DNA from 2 places in the Bacillus sp. NEB1478 genome. Region 2 is predicted to be linked to the other one. Evidence: riboswitches for the same ligand, from Rfam matches in the RefSeq annotation. Region 2 holds a riboswitch; the other holds the start of a gene.
The links. Region 2 has a riboswitch for cyclic di-GMP ahead of RGB74_RS01895 (anti-repressor SinI family protein). Riboswitches for the same ligand answer to the same signal wherever they lie in the genome.
Positions count from the first base shown of each region.

Region 1 (8,225 bases), 1.8 Mb from region 2:
CGATAGTTCTGCCATCATCCGTTACTTCTAAGTAGACAATTCTGCGATCAGAATCAGATCTTACTCGTTGGATGTACCCCTTTTTTACAAGCCGGTCAGTCACAGCTGTAATGTGGCTGGATGAAACTTTAAGTTCATTGGCTATTTCTGAAGCCATCAGTGGACTATGATTACTCAGCGTTTGCAAAACAGCGAATTCATTACTTGGAATATAATCTGTGTATAGCTCATTTAGTCCTTTTCGCAGAGTTCTAAAAAGCCTGCGAATGCTCATTTCTAGCTCGTGTTCGATTACTTTGCGTCCCTGCTCAACATTTTTCATATAAACACCCTTGTTTTTTGTTTCTTCTAATAGTATATGATAGTTTATAGTTAAAAAGAAAGTAAATAGTTTAAGGGGAAAAAACGATGAAAAATTCAACTTTGTTTTTGTTGCTTTTAGGTTTTGGCTTTTTAATCGGAATCGCTTACTGGGTGTGGGCAATCGTTACACAATCACCACCTGGAGGCGGGATGTAGAAAGGAAGATGTTTTCCTTGAAGGAAGCGAAAAAAAATAGACACTCTTTAGTAGAAATATTTTTTACCGCATTACGATTGGGGCTGACTTCATTTGGAGGTCCAATCGCACATTTAGGCTATTTTCGAGATGAATATGTCCAAAAAAGAAAATGGCTGGATGATCGTACATATGCAGATTTAGTAGCACTTTGTCAGTTCCTTCCTGGCCCCGCGAGCAGTCAGGTCGGTATTGGTATCGGAGCGATGCGCGGTGGTCTTCTAGGCGGCTTTTTAGCATGGCTTGGTTTCACGATGCCATCTGTTATTGCACTTATTTTATTTGCTTATTTTTTAAAAGGAACCACGTATGATCTGGATGGTTTGATTCATGCGCTAAAAATCGTTGCCATAGCAGTAGTTGCTCAAGCGTTGCTTGGAATGGGAAGGAATCTTGCAAACACGAACAGCAAAGCCGGACTTGCTGTACTTGCAGCAGCAGCAGCTCTTTTAGTGCCATCTGCACTCGTTCAGCTTGGTATTATCTTAATAGCTGCAATTATTGGTTATTTTTTATATCGTGAAAATAGTAAAGATAATGAACAGTTTGAACCAACTTCTAAAAGAGGTAGAGGCTGGGTTTGGTTAGTTCTGTTTGCAGTATTGCTCGCTATTTTGCCGTTTCTTCGATCACAGTTTTCCGGAATTGAAGCTGCGATTATAGATACGTTTTACAGAGTTGGGTCATTGGTATTTGGTGGAGGTCATGTTGTCCTGCCAATGTTAGAAAGAGAGGTAGTGCCATTACACTGGGTGAGCAGTTCGGAATTTCTAGCCGGATATGGAGCAGCCCAGGCTGTTCCGGGTCCTCTTTTCACCTTTGCTGCATACCTGGGAACGATGACAGCTGGGATCACCGGTGGATTAATTGCAGTCATTGCGATTTTCCTGCCTTCCTTTTTACTTGTGTATGGAGCACTTCCATATTGGAATTCGTTTCGAAATAATATGAAATTCTCAGCAGCTTTAACGGGTGTGAATGCGGCCGTAGTAGGGTTGCTTCTTGCGGCATTTTACGATCCTTTATGGACGAGCACGGTAAAAGCACCTCTAGATTTTGTTTTATCTGCGCTTGCGTTTACAGCACTCGTAATCTGGAAATTGCCTCCTAGGATGATTGTAGCTGCGGCTGTTATTGGCGGTATGGTTACATCATTAATCTCGTAATTGTTTTATTAGTAAGGCTCTTTTCTGGCTTGGCGATTCGTCCACGGAAAGGGAGTGGATTTTCTGACTTTCAAGGATTATCAACACTATCAATTAACAAAGCTTTAAAAAAAGAGCCTTTTCGATGGCTCTTTTTTCTTTTGTTCAGCTACTTATAGATGAAGGGAAGAAAAAATTAGGAGCTGATGAAATGGAAGAGAAGTACCCCGTAACCTATCAATACATAAAAAAGGAGCTGCAGCAGCGACCAGGCGGTAATAGAATTCCCCGCTATGTTGTTGCACACGATACAGGAAATCCTGATTCTACTGCACAACAAAATTACCGTTATTTTAACAGCAGGCAATTAGGGTCATCAGCGCATGTCTTTATTGATGATAAACAGATTCTAGTCATTATTCCTTTGCAAGAAAAGGCTTGGCATGTGAGGTCGAACGTATCAGATGCAAACGAGTGGGCAGTCGGGGTTGAGTTGTGTTACGGCCAGTCGATTAATTTTACAGAGGCATACAACCGTTATGTATGGTTCTTTGCTTATTTGTGTGAAATGTATAGTTGGGATCCCGAAAACCATATAAAAGGACATTTTCAGCTGGATCCAAAACGAAGATCAGATCCGCTTAACAGTATGCATCAGTATGATAAGTCATTTCCCTTTTTTATCGAGGATGTAAAATATGAATTGAAAAAAATGATTGTTCAAAATGAAGTATTTAAAGATACAGTTACTGCTTCTAAAAATCTTTATAAAGTTCAAATCGGTGCTTTTTCATCCAGAGATAATGCACAAAAACTGGCAGCCAAAGCAAAAGCAGCGGGTTTTGCAGTCTTTATTGATCATTGATAATTTTTCGGCTGCTCTTTTTTCCACGTATAATAAACAAGACCGATTCCTGCGATCACAAATAATGGTTCTAGGATATTCGCTTCTGGACCGCTAGTGATGCGATGCAGCCGAAACACCCAATGAAATAAAATATTGTCTACTGTTAAAAATAATCCGATAGCAGCCAAGAATCCGTGGAAAAACGAGGAGTCATACCGTTTGTAGATTAACATTAATATAATGATTAATATGGCAACCCCAATAGAAACTGCACCAATTCGTTCTGCAGCGGTTTCTGCTTTTAATTCAAATGCAAAAGCGTAAGTCGACCAATGAGACATAGCGAAAAGTCCAAAAATAAACCCCAACCAAATTTTCATAAGTATCCCTCTCTAATTAGCGATCCGATAAACTTCTTTTTTATTCAAATAAAAATGTTTACCTCATGTATAATAATGGTATATAGATAGGAGCTATGCAATATTTTTATATATTTTTAGGGGGATCATAATAGAGATGGAAGTTCATTTGCAGCAATTGGGGAAGAAAATCGTAAAACATAAATACGAACTAGCAAAAAAAATTGATGAAGTAAGAATCCAGCATGGTCAAAATCCACCGGAGCTCACTGAACAAGTACTTCAATTACGCGGAGAACTCTTTTCATATTTTGGAGAAGCGTTATATGAAAATTTAGAAGAAGTAGAAAGAGCATTCATCGAATGGGGAAAAAGAAATGGAGAACTTGCTGTTCAGTATGAAGTTCCTCTTGATCTGGCATTGCACAGTACCCGTTTTTACAGAATTGTATTATGGGATTTTATTAGAGAAGAGATAAAAAAGCAGACATCCTCTGCAGAAACGGTGTTAAAAGCAGCCTCCATTATAGATCCACTGCTCGATGAAGCCGTTCACGCGTTTAGTGTAGCTTATGTAGAAAACAACAATAAAGTATTGGGACTTGCACGTGAAGCGATCGAAGAATTATCTGTACCCGTTGTCCGTCTTACTCGATCGATTGCAGTACTCCCGCTTGTTGGGACAATTGATACACATCGTTCAAAGCTTATAATGGAAACAGCTTTGGAGAGATGCACCGAGTTACAGGTAGAACATCTATTTATAGATTTATCAGGAGTACCAGTTATTGACACGATGGTTGCACACAATTTATTTAAAGTAATCAATTCCTTAAAATTATTAGGTGTTGAAGTGACATTAAGCGGTATGCGCCCCGAACTTGCACAAACAGTAGTTTCTTTGGGAATCAGCTTTGATGGAATTTCGATTGCGGGAAATCTGTATCAGCAGCTTGAAGCGATGGGCTTTGAGTCAAAAACGAAATAATTTTTGTAAAGATACTTGCCCAAATAGGGCAGGTATTTTTTTCTAGTGTTAAAAGAACGTGTGTTCGTATATACTGATAAAAAGGAGGTCTCTAACATGACAAGTATGTTTTTGAGATGCATCCAAGAAAGGGCGCCGATTGAGGTGATCTACCTTTCTAAAAGCGGTGCAATCACACAACGCCTTATCACGCCTTATGCTTTTGACGGTAAGCTTGTTACGGCTTTCTGTTCTGAGCGAAAACAAATAAGAACCTTTGAAATCAGCAATATTTTATCTGTTCAATTTAAATTTTTGCCTTCTTAAAAGGGGGATCTATATGCAGTATGGTAATGAAGAGGAACGTTCATTAATCGATAAATTCGTAATGTATCCGATTATATTAACGGTTTTTCACCGTGATTTACAAGTTGTAAACCGTTCAGCATTTAAATTAAAGCAGCCTTACATCGCTCTCTTAGAGCAGATAATGAATCAAATTAGCAAAGACTTGCATGATGTTCGCGTTGAACTAAGAAAAAGAAAAATTAAGGTGATGGATGGCCAGAAAGATAACGATATTACCGAATATGAGATATTCATTCGAGGTTATCGTGAAATTATGAGATTTCCGAATGTCCATTTGAAGAATAAAGCTGAAACCCTCATGATGTCTTATCTTCGCGTTGCATCACAATAGAAATTTCTTTCCTTCAAATTGGTTTCCTTTTTAGCTGGTTGTGTATACAATGAACGTATTGCTAGATGCTAAAACTCATGGTATACCAACGAAAAAGAGGAAATGTATGGAACACTTTATCCAGCTTACAAGACAGTTAAATAGAGAAATGATTATAGAGAGTCAGAGTCCGTTTGATCCGGTATGCCCTATCAACACTCCTCATCCTTGGAAATTGATCGGCTGCGGAAACTATGCCGCAGTATTCCTTCATCCTGACTATCCCGCTTATGTTGTTAAAATCTATGGAAGAGAAGCGCATGGCCTTATCCAAGAAAAGAAGGTATATGAAAAACTGGGAGAGCATCCTGGCTATTCCGTATGCTATTATACGGAAGATCGATTCCTGATTTTAAAGAGAATTGAAGGGGTAACTCTCTATGATTGTGTTCATAAAGGTGTTAAAATTCCTGAAAAAGTCATTTATGATATCGATGAAGCTCTGAATTATGCGAAGAAAAAGGGCTTATTTCCTGTTGATGTTCATGGGAAGAATGTCATGATCAGTAACGGCAGAGGAATTATTGTCGATGTTTCTGACTTCTTAAAACAGGTAGAATGCAGAAAATGGGCAGATTTAAGAAAAGCCTACTTCAAATTTTACAAAAAAACACTTTACCGTTTCCCTATACGCATTCCATATTTTGTTTTAAATCTAGTTCGAATAGGGTATAGATATTATCGAAAGTTAAAATATTCTATCGAAAAGAAATTACAATAGTTAATATTGCCTATAAAAAATATTGGCACATTTTCCCTATATAGGATATAATAACTATAAATCATAAAAACCTTTGTAATAAGGGCAAACCAGTTGAAAAGCTGGGACGCAAAGCTATGGGCCTAAAGTATGTGGATGCATACGATGGCAGCCGGTTGCCAAAGGGGAACGATGCCATATTAATGTTTCTGAAGCTAGAAGATCGATGATGTGGAGTTCAGAGGAGTTCAGTGTATTGCTAATACATGAGCACCGGAAGGACAAAACAAGACGAGATTCCAAGTTTATCAAGCATTAAGAGCCATTTCCCTTTAATTCTTAAGGGGGATGGCTCTTTGTATGTAAATTATTGAAGATTTGAGGGTTGCTAATATGGAAGAAAGCCAACTAGACCTGCGCGCACTCAAAAAAGATTTGTATAAAAGATTTATAAAATCCATCCCATCTATGATTGATATACATAAAAAAGAGCTGCATTTATATGAAGATTTTAATACTTTTCTTAGCAGCTTTGTTGAACAATATGAGCGGGTGCTGGAAAAATTTTTACGCGGAATTGTACATGCTGTGTTTTTGAAAGAACATCGTTTTCAAGACTTCTTGAAACAAGCTGAGGAAAAAGCGTTTCGCTCAGGTATTCATTTTTTGAAGCATCAGCGTATTCCGCACCGTTCTCTCGCTTGTTTCTCAACAAGTATAAGAGAAGCCGTACTGCAAGAGATGAAGAAAGTCACTAAAAGTGAAGATATTTACATTCAGCTTATCATGCTTGACCGATGGAACCATGCGGCTCATCGTTCGATAACAGGCTTTTTGAGCGGATTTTCTTCACAGCAATTTAAAGATTTAAAAGAGATCAGTATCAGGGATCCTTTAACGAATCTGTATAATCGCCGTTATTTTTATGATTGTCTGGAAAGTGAAATTAAAAATGCTAAGAAGATTAAAATGCCAATCACGCTTGTTATGTTTGACATTAATAACTTCAAACATATTAACGATGTTTACGGTCATCATGCCGGAGATGAACTTCTGCAGCAAATTGCTGAATTGGCTAAACGGCTAAAGCTTTCGTCTGGCTTTAGATTTGGAGGCGATGAGTTCGTATTCTTACTGCCAGGTTTAAATGAAGAAGATTCGTATCTTCTCGTCGAAAAAATGGAGAACCAGCTTATGAATTGGAATAAAGACATTTCGCTCGCCTATGGTGCTATAGAGCTCTTAAATGATGCATATGAAAATATTGACTATTATCTTCAACTAGCTGATGAACGAATGTATAGCAATAAACGGGAAATCAAGACATAATTCCCGTGCCAAATGAACCGTTTTACTAATATGTAAAGAAAAGTCTTATCAGGGAAGTATGCCCATATGCTATAATTTCTAGAATTAGGAACATAAATACGAAAGAAGATGGCAGTAATGAGAGACTTATTTGTAATAACAGATCATCGTTCAGAGACAATCTCGTCACTTTTACGGTGGTTTTTTGTAATCGTTTGCGTACCCTTATTTTATTACAATCCGATTGCGAGCGTATTGAACTTTAATAAAGAGACATTTCCTTTACTTTTAACAATAGGAATTGCTTATATGGGAGCTACTCAGTTTGTTCTATGGCGCTTTCATGAGAAATCCTATTACTATCGGATATTTACGCGTGGAGGTATTGTTTTTGATTTTATCGTATACTCGTGGCTGCTGCTCCTTACCGGAAATTCAGAAAGTCCGTTTATTCCAGTAGGTTATTTGATTGTAATCCATGCTGCGATTTACTGGAGACTAAAAGGTTCTATCGTTTTAGCTGCCGCCATATTTACAGGATTCGTATCCCTATTCTTGTATGATGCAGGATATTTAGAAACAAAAACCTTTTTTAATTTCTTTATTAACAGTACTTTTTTGTGGCTGATTGCTTTATATGGCGGGGTATTAGCTTCGAAGGAACGACAGAACTTTTTTGAGAAAAACATGTATCAGCTTCAGTCTGTTCAAGATTATTTAACCGGTCTTTTCAATCATCGTAAATTTCAAGAAGATGTATTAGAAAAAACAAAACATGAATCTTCCTTTACACTTGTTTTTTGTGATATTGATCATTTTAAAAAAGTGAACGATGTTCATGGACATGTTGTTGGTGACGAAGTGCTGAAGCTTGTTTCTTCTGTCTTCACACGGTATTTACCAATGAAAGAAGGAACTGCATACCGTTATGGGGGAGAAGAATTTGCCTGGATCATACATACAGATAAAGAATCGGCAGTTAAGAGATCGATCGAACAAGTGAATGACCATTTAAAAAAATACCCCTACAGATTAAACCAAGGGGTTCTGCCTGTAACATTAAGCTATGGTATCGCCGTCCATCATCCTGGCGAAAAGCCAGCAAATCTCATTAAAAGAGCGGATACACTTCTTTACGATGCGAAAACATCGGGAAGAAATACATTCAAAGTAGATCATAAAAAGGAAATCAGCTGAAATAACAGTGGGTTTTCTTTTTTTTTTATTGTTATTAGAGATGGCGATGTTGATTTCCGCTCCAGTCTTCTTATCAAAGGATAGTTTAACCAAATCTTATTAAAAAACAATAATCTTTAAGAAAAGAGCTAAAACAATATTAAACCGAGCTTTTTATTAAGAGATATCCTTTAAATTCCAGCTTTATTTACTTGTTTTTGAGAATGCTAACCTTTGTTCTCATAAGAGATTATGAGATAATAAAAACAGAAATTGTGTACGGAACAGGGGATGAAAATATGAGTTTGCAATTTATTTTGGGGCGATCCGGCAGCGGAAAGTCCCACTCTGTCTTTCAGGACATCCAACAAAAGTTGGCAGATGATCCATCTGGAAGTCCTATTATTTATTTAGTACCAGATCAGA
Region 1 covers NZ_CP134049.1:2,477,886-2,486,110, reverse strand. Annotated here, with positions in the region: gene RGB74_RS12270 (MarR family winged helix-turn-helix transcriptional regulator) at 1-322, opposite strand, end outside; gene chrA (chromate efflux transporter) at 528-1,724, shown strand; gene RGB74_RS12260 (peptidoglycan recognition protein family protein) at 1,849-2,568, shown strand; gene RGB74_RS12255 (DUF2243 domain-containing protein) at 2,562-2,930, opposite strand; gene RGB74_RS12250 (STAS domain-containing protein) at 3,067-3,897, shown strand; gene RGB74_RS12245 (WYL domain-containing protein) at 3,994-4,203, shown strand; gene RGB74_RS12240 (YhjD family protein) at 4,217-4,576, shown strand; gene RGB74_RS12235 (protein kinase family protein) at 4,683-5,336, shown strand; cyclic di-GMP riboswitch class I at 5,410-5,499, shown strand; gene RGB74_RS12230 (GGDEF domain-containing protein) at 5,709-6,644, shown strand; gene RGB74_RS12225 (GGDEF domain-containing protein) at 6,762-7,820, shown strand; gene addB (helicase-exonuclease AddAB subunit AddB) at 8,099-8,225, shown strand, end outside.
Region 1: linked by a shared signal. The riboswitch ahead of RGB74_RS12230 (GGDEF domain-containing protein) and the one ahead of RGB74_RS01895 (anti-repressor SinI family protein) in region 2 are both predicted to bind cyclic di-GMP.

Region 2 (8,225 bases):
CTATTTTGGTTCTTGTATATGCATGCCTTCTTTAGCAAAAGCAAAATAGATCGCATGTTTTAAATTTCGGAAATAAGTACTTTCCCCAAGACAATATTGATTTTTAGTGATCTCTATACTCATTTCTGGTGAGATGCCTACAAGCAGTGTTTCCATTCCAAACAAACGTGCAGAGGAAACCAATTTATTCAGCATATCGATCATCGTTGTATCGATCGATTTGACGCCTGTTAAATCTAAAATGACAAATTGCGCACGGTGATCTGGGAGAGCAGATAGGGTATGTTCCAGCATATCTCTTGAACGCAATTCATTGTATTTTCCAATCAACGGTATTACTACGATATTGTCTGTCACCGGAATGATTGGCGATGATATTTCTTTTATTAAATCTGTTAGATCACGTGTCCTGTTTTCAACCATCGCTTCAAGTTTCATAATCTCATTTTGTTCTTCACGTTTAATCAGATCACGAATATTCGCACTAGGTGTAATATCTGACTCGGACACTTTAATTTTTAATCTATTTTCATCACATTCTTCATTAATCACTTTGTACCACATGTTTGTGTTGAATAAGCCGGTGAACACGCCAGCCCAGTGACCAGGAAGAAATCGGCCAATCCGTTTACTGTTTTGGGACGCTTTTACTTTTGTTTCCCAACTGTTCGTAATCGTAATAAGCGCTTCTTTTTTTTCAATATCAGCTTCTATGTAAGTTTTTCCCCAACCGGCCGTAATATAGATATTCGGCAGAGCTTCAATGGATTTCGCAATATCTCTAATTGAATTTTTGTAAAAATCACTGACCACGAGACCTGTACGATAACCAGCAGTTTCAAAAACAAGATCAGCCGTACCTTCACCAGTGATTTCCTCAATCGTACTAAGGAAAACTTTGAATGCAGAATCAATCCAAAACAACATGACGTCTCCGCCTTCAAATTGGAAAGTACCTTGATCTAAATCCCAATAAAAAGAGGAACCGCCAACATCTATGCTTTTTTGAGAATTTAATCGATCTTTAGGTGTCACATCCATAAATTATCCTCCAACAACTCATAAATAATTGACATCTAAAATCTATACCCTGTTTTGAAACGAATGAAACAAAAGTAAAATAAAAAAATATGCCTGATCAACAAGGTTGAAAAGGCATACAATTTATTATTTTCATTTTATAGAGACTTGCCCTGTTTTGTTGGATTGAATCGCTTTAAAAAACTCTGCAGCTACTGCTTGGTAACCAGCAGGGCTTAAGTGTATGTTATTTGGATTTGTTAAATACACTACATAGTTTGATTGAATTATACTTGCTGTTGGTACAAATGTGGCATTTAACAATTTTGAGATGCCCTCAGCCATTAGATTATATTTATTGAGTACACTTACAAGGGTAGGGACATATGGGGCATACAAAGAATTAGCATGCGGAAAAGGATTGTAATAACCCATAACATAAACCTTTGCAGAAGGATTCTTCTTTTTTATGTCTACCAAAATAGCTGTTAAATTACTTACTGTTTTTTGGATATCCGTATTTTTAACTTGTTGACCAGTTGTTAGTTTTTTGAGGATATCATTTGCTCCAATATCAATCGTAACAATATCAGCTTGTTTTATGGCATTTTGTAATGGGTAATAAAGTGGTCGAGTTGGAACTGTAAGATCATTTAATACATCAGAGCTTGTATAACCAGGGATTCCAAAAAAACCAGGTGTGACTGTATAGTTAGCTTGTTGAAGTATTCCAGTTAAATAATGCGGATATCCGAGTCCTAGCGAATTAGTAGGGGTTACACCGGCAGCTAACGAGTCGCCTAAAGCTACATAAGTAATGTGATTATTCTCGTTTGTAGCTGCATTTGCTTTAAGTGGAGAAAAGAATAAAGACAACAATAGTAATGAGAGCAGTAATGGAAGCTGTTTTTTTACGAAATGCATTAATGAATATCCTCCTTATATACACATAGTCTTTATTAAGAACAAAAACGTTCTTTATAAAGATAATCGTACCTTTTATAAAGGAGAATGTAAATCAAATTAAAATGACGTTTTCATTGAAAATCCAACAGAATACGTCATATTCGATAACAGAAAAAAAATTATAAAAAAACTAGCCAATAGGGAGACCTATTGGCTAGTTTTGTTTATTTTTCCACTTATTAAACTCTAGGAATTCTTTAAATTGTTCTTTACTCACACCTGAACCCATAGCTTCCTTTACAAGCTCTGCCCACTCGTGGTCTAAATTCTTTGTATCGACTTCTTGATTAATCAAGTGATCAACTGAAATATTTAGAACATCAGCGATTTTTTCTAAGAGCTGTATGGATGGATTCTGTTGTATATTTCGTTCTAATGCACTTATGTAGGATTTAGCAACTCCAGCTTTTTCAGCTAAAGCTGTTATGGAGAGCCCTTTTTCCATACGGTATTTTTTTACTCGTTCACCAATCATCATGTGCGTTCCCCATTTGTGAATAATTTGACTATATTATAACTTTTTGCACAGATGAAGTAAATATAATTAGGAATTGACGATTTTCTGCATATAGACTTCATTTAATTTAGCGACTGGGTTTTTTAAAAATTCAACAATCTCTTCTTTAGTGAAACCTTGATCTCTAGCTTCTTTCATTAAATCAATCCACTCACGATCTAACGTTACTGTGTTTTCCACTAAAAGATCCCTCCAGATAGGTGATTTTTCAGGTAACCCGGCGATCATAGCAATTTGCTTTAGACCCGTGGCTTTGCGCCCATCTCTTTCGATAATGTTTGCCATTGTCTGAAGGTATTAGTTCGAATTTCCTAATATAATTTGATTATAAACAAGCGATAAAGAAAAAATTGTCAGAAAATGGCTGTTACAAAAATGTAATATTTCATGGTGAAATTGAGGCTATTGAATCATAAAAGAGTTAAATATGAAGGATTCTGACAATAACTGTGGAAAACTATTTTAACGTTAATCTTCTGAGGAGGTTCAGTTTGATGTCAAAATTACCAACGAATTTGTCGAAACAATTATTATTACCTGTAATAAATGCTCCGATGTTTTTAGTTTCCAGCCCGGAAATGGTGATGGAAAGCTGTAAGGCTGGTATCATCGGAACTTTTCCATTATTAAATGCACGAACATCAGAACTCCTTGAAAATTGGATGATTCATATTACTGAGAAACTTGAACAATATCAGAATGAAAATCCGACTGAAAAAGTCGCGCCATGGGGAGTCAATTTAATTGTTCATCGCACAAACAAAAGATTTCAAGAAGACTTGGAGTTAATACAAAAATACAAACCGCCAGTTGTGATTACCTCTCTTGGAAATCCTACAGATGTTGCTGCAATCGTACATAGTTATGGGGGATTGGTTTTTTCTGATGTAATCTCTCTAGATCACGCTCGTAAAGCCGCGAAAACAGGAATAGACGGACTTATTCTCGTTTGTGCCGGGGCAGGGGGACATGGTGGTACACTCAATCCATTTGCATTCTTAAAAGCTGTGAAAGAATTCTGGGATGGCATTACGGTTTTAGCAGGATCGGTCTCGACAGGTGAGGACATTCTTGCAGCGAAAATACTTGGAGCAGATCTCGTGTACATGGGAACGAGATTCATCGCAACTGAGGAGTCTTCAGCTAGTGAAGAATACCGACAGATGCTGATTGAATCGACACTCGAAGATCTCATTTACACAGATGCAATAAGCGGAATTAATGGAAATTATCTTCTTCCATCCTTGCAAAGAGCAGGATTCGATATTGAAAATCTCAAGAAAAAAGATGCAGTGGACCTATCGTTCACAGAATCTAAAGCAAAAGCATGGAAAGATATCTGGTCTGCTGGCCAAGGGGTGGGAAGCATCAAAAAAATATCTACCATAAAAAACGTTGTTGAAGAACTTGTTGTAGAATATAAAGAAGCTCTGGAAACAAAAGATTTATTAATCTCTAAATAACTATTAAACAAATCCCCTATTTCAAGAATTTGTAAACTGGAAATGGGGGATTTTGTTAGATTATCCACAACAAATTAAGAAAAAGCATACAATAGTTTGCTATGATGTAAGCACATTAATAAAATATCTCTTTACATAATCATTACAAAAGAGGATTAATGAACAAAAGGAAGAAAATATAGGTAACAATAGAAGATGATTTGATTAAAATCTAAAAATAATGGAGGTGTCATCATGAATTTATTCTCATCACAAACAGAAGAAAGCTTTTCTTTTCTTGTAAGCAACTATGGGTTTACAAATCCTATTGCGACAGATGGGAGCTGGAAGACCACCTTCTTATATGAAAATAAAGATATTGGAATCGAGATCGAACTCAATTATCGGGATATGGATGTGTTTGTTTTTATCACACAAACAGAAAACGGGAAACTTTTAGAGCAAACGAGCAAATATCATCTAGAAGAAATGATTAATAAAGATCGAATCAAAAGCAATGGCAACCAAACGACAATTGAGCAATTTGAAAAAACGATCTACACGAAGTCAGATCTTCTAAAGAGTCATATCGAAAAACTGTTAGCTTCCCCAGCAATAAGATAGGATTCCAGAAGAGATAACCTAAAAAACCTATAGGATAAAACGAAAGCAGTAGATTTTATTTATGGTCTCACTGCTTTTTTAGTATTTAATGATGAGGTTAAACGATGAAAAGAGTTATAGCTGTTGTTTTATTTATAAGTATTCTAACTGTTGGAGCCTATATCATTTCGAGGGACCAACCTGGATTTAACATCACAATAAAAAATCAAACCAATAAGAATATCTCGGATTTGAAAATTACGTACCAGAACATAACGTCAGATATTGAAATCCCTTCAATCCAACCAAAAGAAGAATATAAGCTCAAAGTAACACCAACTGAAGAGTTTGGAGAAAATACGATGAAGCTCCTTTATACAGATGACAAAGGGACATTACATACTAAAACTGTGATTGGATATTTCGAGCAGGGATATTCAGGAGAGTCGATGATAACATTACAAGCAATCGATACAAAAGGCGTCATTCAGATGGACATCAAGGAAGAACTTTTCAATTAAGAAGTTAAGGGGACATTTTTGTGGAGAATAAATCAGTTCAGCAAATCGTAAAAGAAAAACAACTAAAAGGACTTGGCGGCTGGCTAATTTTAGTTGCGGTAGGATTACTTTTAGCAGTTCCAGATAAATTCAATTCAATCATCACGGGAATAGATGCCATAAAATCATATACATTGGAATCCACTTTAATAAAAGTGTTAATTTATGGAGAATTAGTTGTGAATATTGTCCTTCTCGTGATTAATGTGATTTTATTATATTTATTTTTTTCAAAGAAAAAATCTTTCGTGAAAACATGGTTAATATTATTGCAGATTAACTTATATACCATTGCACTATTTGATTTAGCATTACTTTTTATCGACGATATAGATACTGGACTGCCGGCTTTCTTTAACACATTTATGGCAGGAATCGCTCTATTGATCTGGGGCTCATATGCAACAAAATCCATTCGAGTTAAAAATACATTCGTAAACTAAGGTAAAAGCAGCCCCTAACCACCCAGAAGTGGTTAGGGGCTGCTTTTTGGTTATCAAACTGAGTGTCCTTCCTGAATGAACAAATAAGATAAATATGTCTTTTTGTGGGGTCTGTCCCCCAAAAAAGCACATTTAAAAAATTAAGGGGTTTAAATTTCGGAAAAAATATTGTAAAATAATTTGAAAATGATGTTTCGGTTTACCGGAATTAGGGAAGGAGAGTATATTTGGGGATGAAAAATAATACATCAGGATTTGAATACGCATTTGTTTTTTTAGCAGCACTATTTGCACTAGGACTTTATCAGACGGTGATGGTCTGGGAGAATATGAACCTTGTCCTTGATCGAATTATGGGTATGACTTCTACTTCATTTATTACATCCATGCTCCTATTCTGGTCAATAGCAAGTGTATTTTGGATTTTAAGTTTGAAAGTGCTCGACTTTGCTCATAAGACAGCACTTTATAATACAAAAAACGCTTTGTTCGGGATGGTGTTTTTATTCTTTGCAGTTCCATTCGGCGTTTGTGTACAAGTGTACAATGCGGTAGGAATCAACTCAGGAATCACAACACTTACAACAGCAGTATTGGTTACAACAATTCTGTCATTCATTATTGGATTCGTATTCAAATTTAGAAAAACAGCGAAATAGTATATGTTTAAAGACTGTCGGCCATTGGCCGACAGTCTTTTTTGTATAGTGGATGTTAGGATGAGTTATTTATATGATAAATAGCAACTATTGACATGTTCTTTATAAAGAACTAAAATTATCTTTAATTGTAATGTTTTTGAAAAAATAAACGTAAATAAATTATCGTTTGTTCGTTAAAAAGAATATAAAAAGGGGGGATTTTTATCAATAGATATGACGAACTAGACTCACTGAGGGGATTAGCTTCTTTATCTGTATTTTTTGGTCATATGTATCTAATGTTTAATGAAACTTTTTTTTCGAAATTAATTTTTGAATTTGGATTACTACGCGGAGTAATTGCAGGGAGTGAAGCAGTAACATTATTTTTTGTTTTAAGTGGCTTTGTATTATCATTACCTTTTTATATTAACAAGAATTTTAATTATGGAAAATACGCTATTAAACGTTTTTTTAGAATTTATGTTCCGTACATAATTGCAATTATATTTGCATTTATTTGTAGAGAAATATTCTATACAGGAAAAATAGAAGGATTTACAGAATGGTTTAATGTGAATTGGTCATTTGAAATAAATGGTAATTCTATTAAGGACCACATTTTATTAATTGGTACATTTACAAGTAATCTAAATAATGTAATTTGGTCATTAGTACATGAATTAAGAATTTCTCTTGTTTTTCCAATATTAATGTTTTTAATAATAAAAACAAATTTAAAACAAGGTCTGGGATTAGCCATAATATTATCCTTGATAAGTATTCTTTTTTCTTTAATAGCTAAAAAGCCTTTTTTAGGTACTGAATTTTATTATACAATTCATTGCACTTCCTTATTTATTTTAGGAGCGCTACTTGCAAAATATCGAGTAAACATAATTAATAAAATGTTAAATATAAGTGGCATTAAAAAAATTTCCTTGTTTATACTTGGAATCGTCTTATATCTTTATGCTCACCCTTCTTTTATATTAAACATAATTATTCAAGATTTTAATCCATATTATAGAGCAATAATTGATACTTGGGTAACCTCTTTTGGGGCAATGATTTTAATTGTCTTAGCCATTTCACCAGGTCATATGTCCAAAATTTTAAGAAATAATATATTAAATTTTATTGGAAAGATTTCATATAGTTTGTATTTAACACATTTGGTTGTACTATTCTCATGCATACATTTTTTAAATAGAGTTATACCTATATGGTCTATCTGCTTGGTTGTAGTATTAGGAACTTTTGTTGTTTCAACTATTATGTATTACCTAGTCGAAAAACCTGCAATAACACTTGGGAAATTCTTAACAAGGGCAAAGTCAATAAAACAAGATTATGAAGAAACGAGTGATATTGTAAAGCTTCGCCAGAGCTCCTAGAAATGAAAAGACAGTTTACATACAAAAAAACATTGTTTGAGCTTTGGTGTAGAAAACCCAAGGCTTTTTTTAAAAGCCTGTTTTTCGCAAGCTTTGTTATTTTTGGAAGTAGTTGATCTCCGTTTCAGGATGCACGCTTTCCGCGAGGCTTATGGTGAGCCATCTTGGCACGTTCTACCTTCTATGTCTCACCTGTCACGCTGCTCCTATCCTGTATCTCGCACCTTACACTCCAATCAACCTGTCATTGGAGTCAAATTACAAAAATGCCCCAGAAGCAACAATTTTTTAGAAAAGGGCTTTTTAAAATTTAGATAATCACACAAAAAAACTTTGACATATCTGAAAAATGATGGTAATTTTAAAAATATAACGTTCGTTATAAAGAACGAAATTAACTAAAATATTCTTTTTTAAGAATTTTTAAGGAGTAAGGCGGAGAAAATATGAGTGCTATTACTGGTGTTTTTCATGTAAATAAATCAGTTTCTTATGAAGGAAATTCAATGTTGGAGAGTTTGAAACAATTTCCTTTCGATAGCATAGATAATTACTCCAAAGATAAAATTTTTTTTGGATGTTTAGCACAATGGATCATGCCAGAAAACATTAATAAAAAACAATGCTTTTATGATT
Region 2 covers NZ_CP134049.1:383,219-391,443, forward strand. Annotated here, with positions in the region: gene RGB74_RS01880 (STAS domain-containing protein) at 1-1,041, opposite strand; gene RGB74_RS01885 (SGNH/GDSL hydrolase family protein) at 1,174-1,944, opposite strand; gene RGB74_RS01890 (helix-turn-helix domain-containing protein) at 2,141-2,461, opposite strand; gene RGB74_RS01895 (anti-repressor SinI family protein) at 2,531-2,683, opposite strand; cyclic di-GMP riboswitch class I at 2,712-2,796, opposite strand; gene RGB74_RS01900 (NAD(P)H-dependent flavin oxidoreductase) at 2,998-3,966, shown strand; gene RGB74_RS01905 (hypothetical protein) at 4,201-4,569, shown strand; gene RGB74_RS01910 (hypothetical protein) at 4,674-5,069, shown strand; gene RGB74_RS01915 (DUF2569 family protein) at 5,090-5,551, shown strand; gene RGB74_RS01920 (hypothetical protein) at 5,785-6,210, shown strand; gene RGB74_RS01925 (acyltransferase family protein) at 6,417-7,589, shown strand; gene RGB74_RS01930 (paeninodin family lasso peptide) at 8,036-8,225, shown strand, end outside.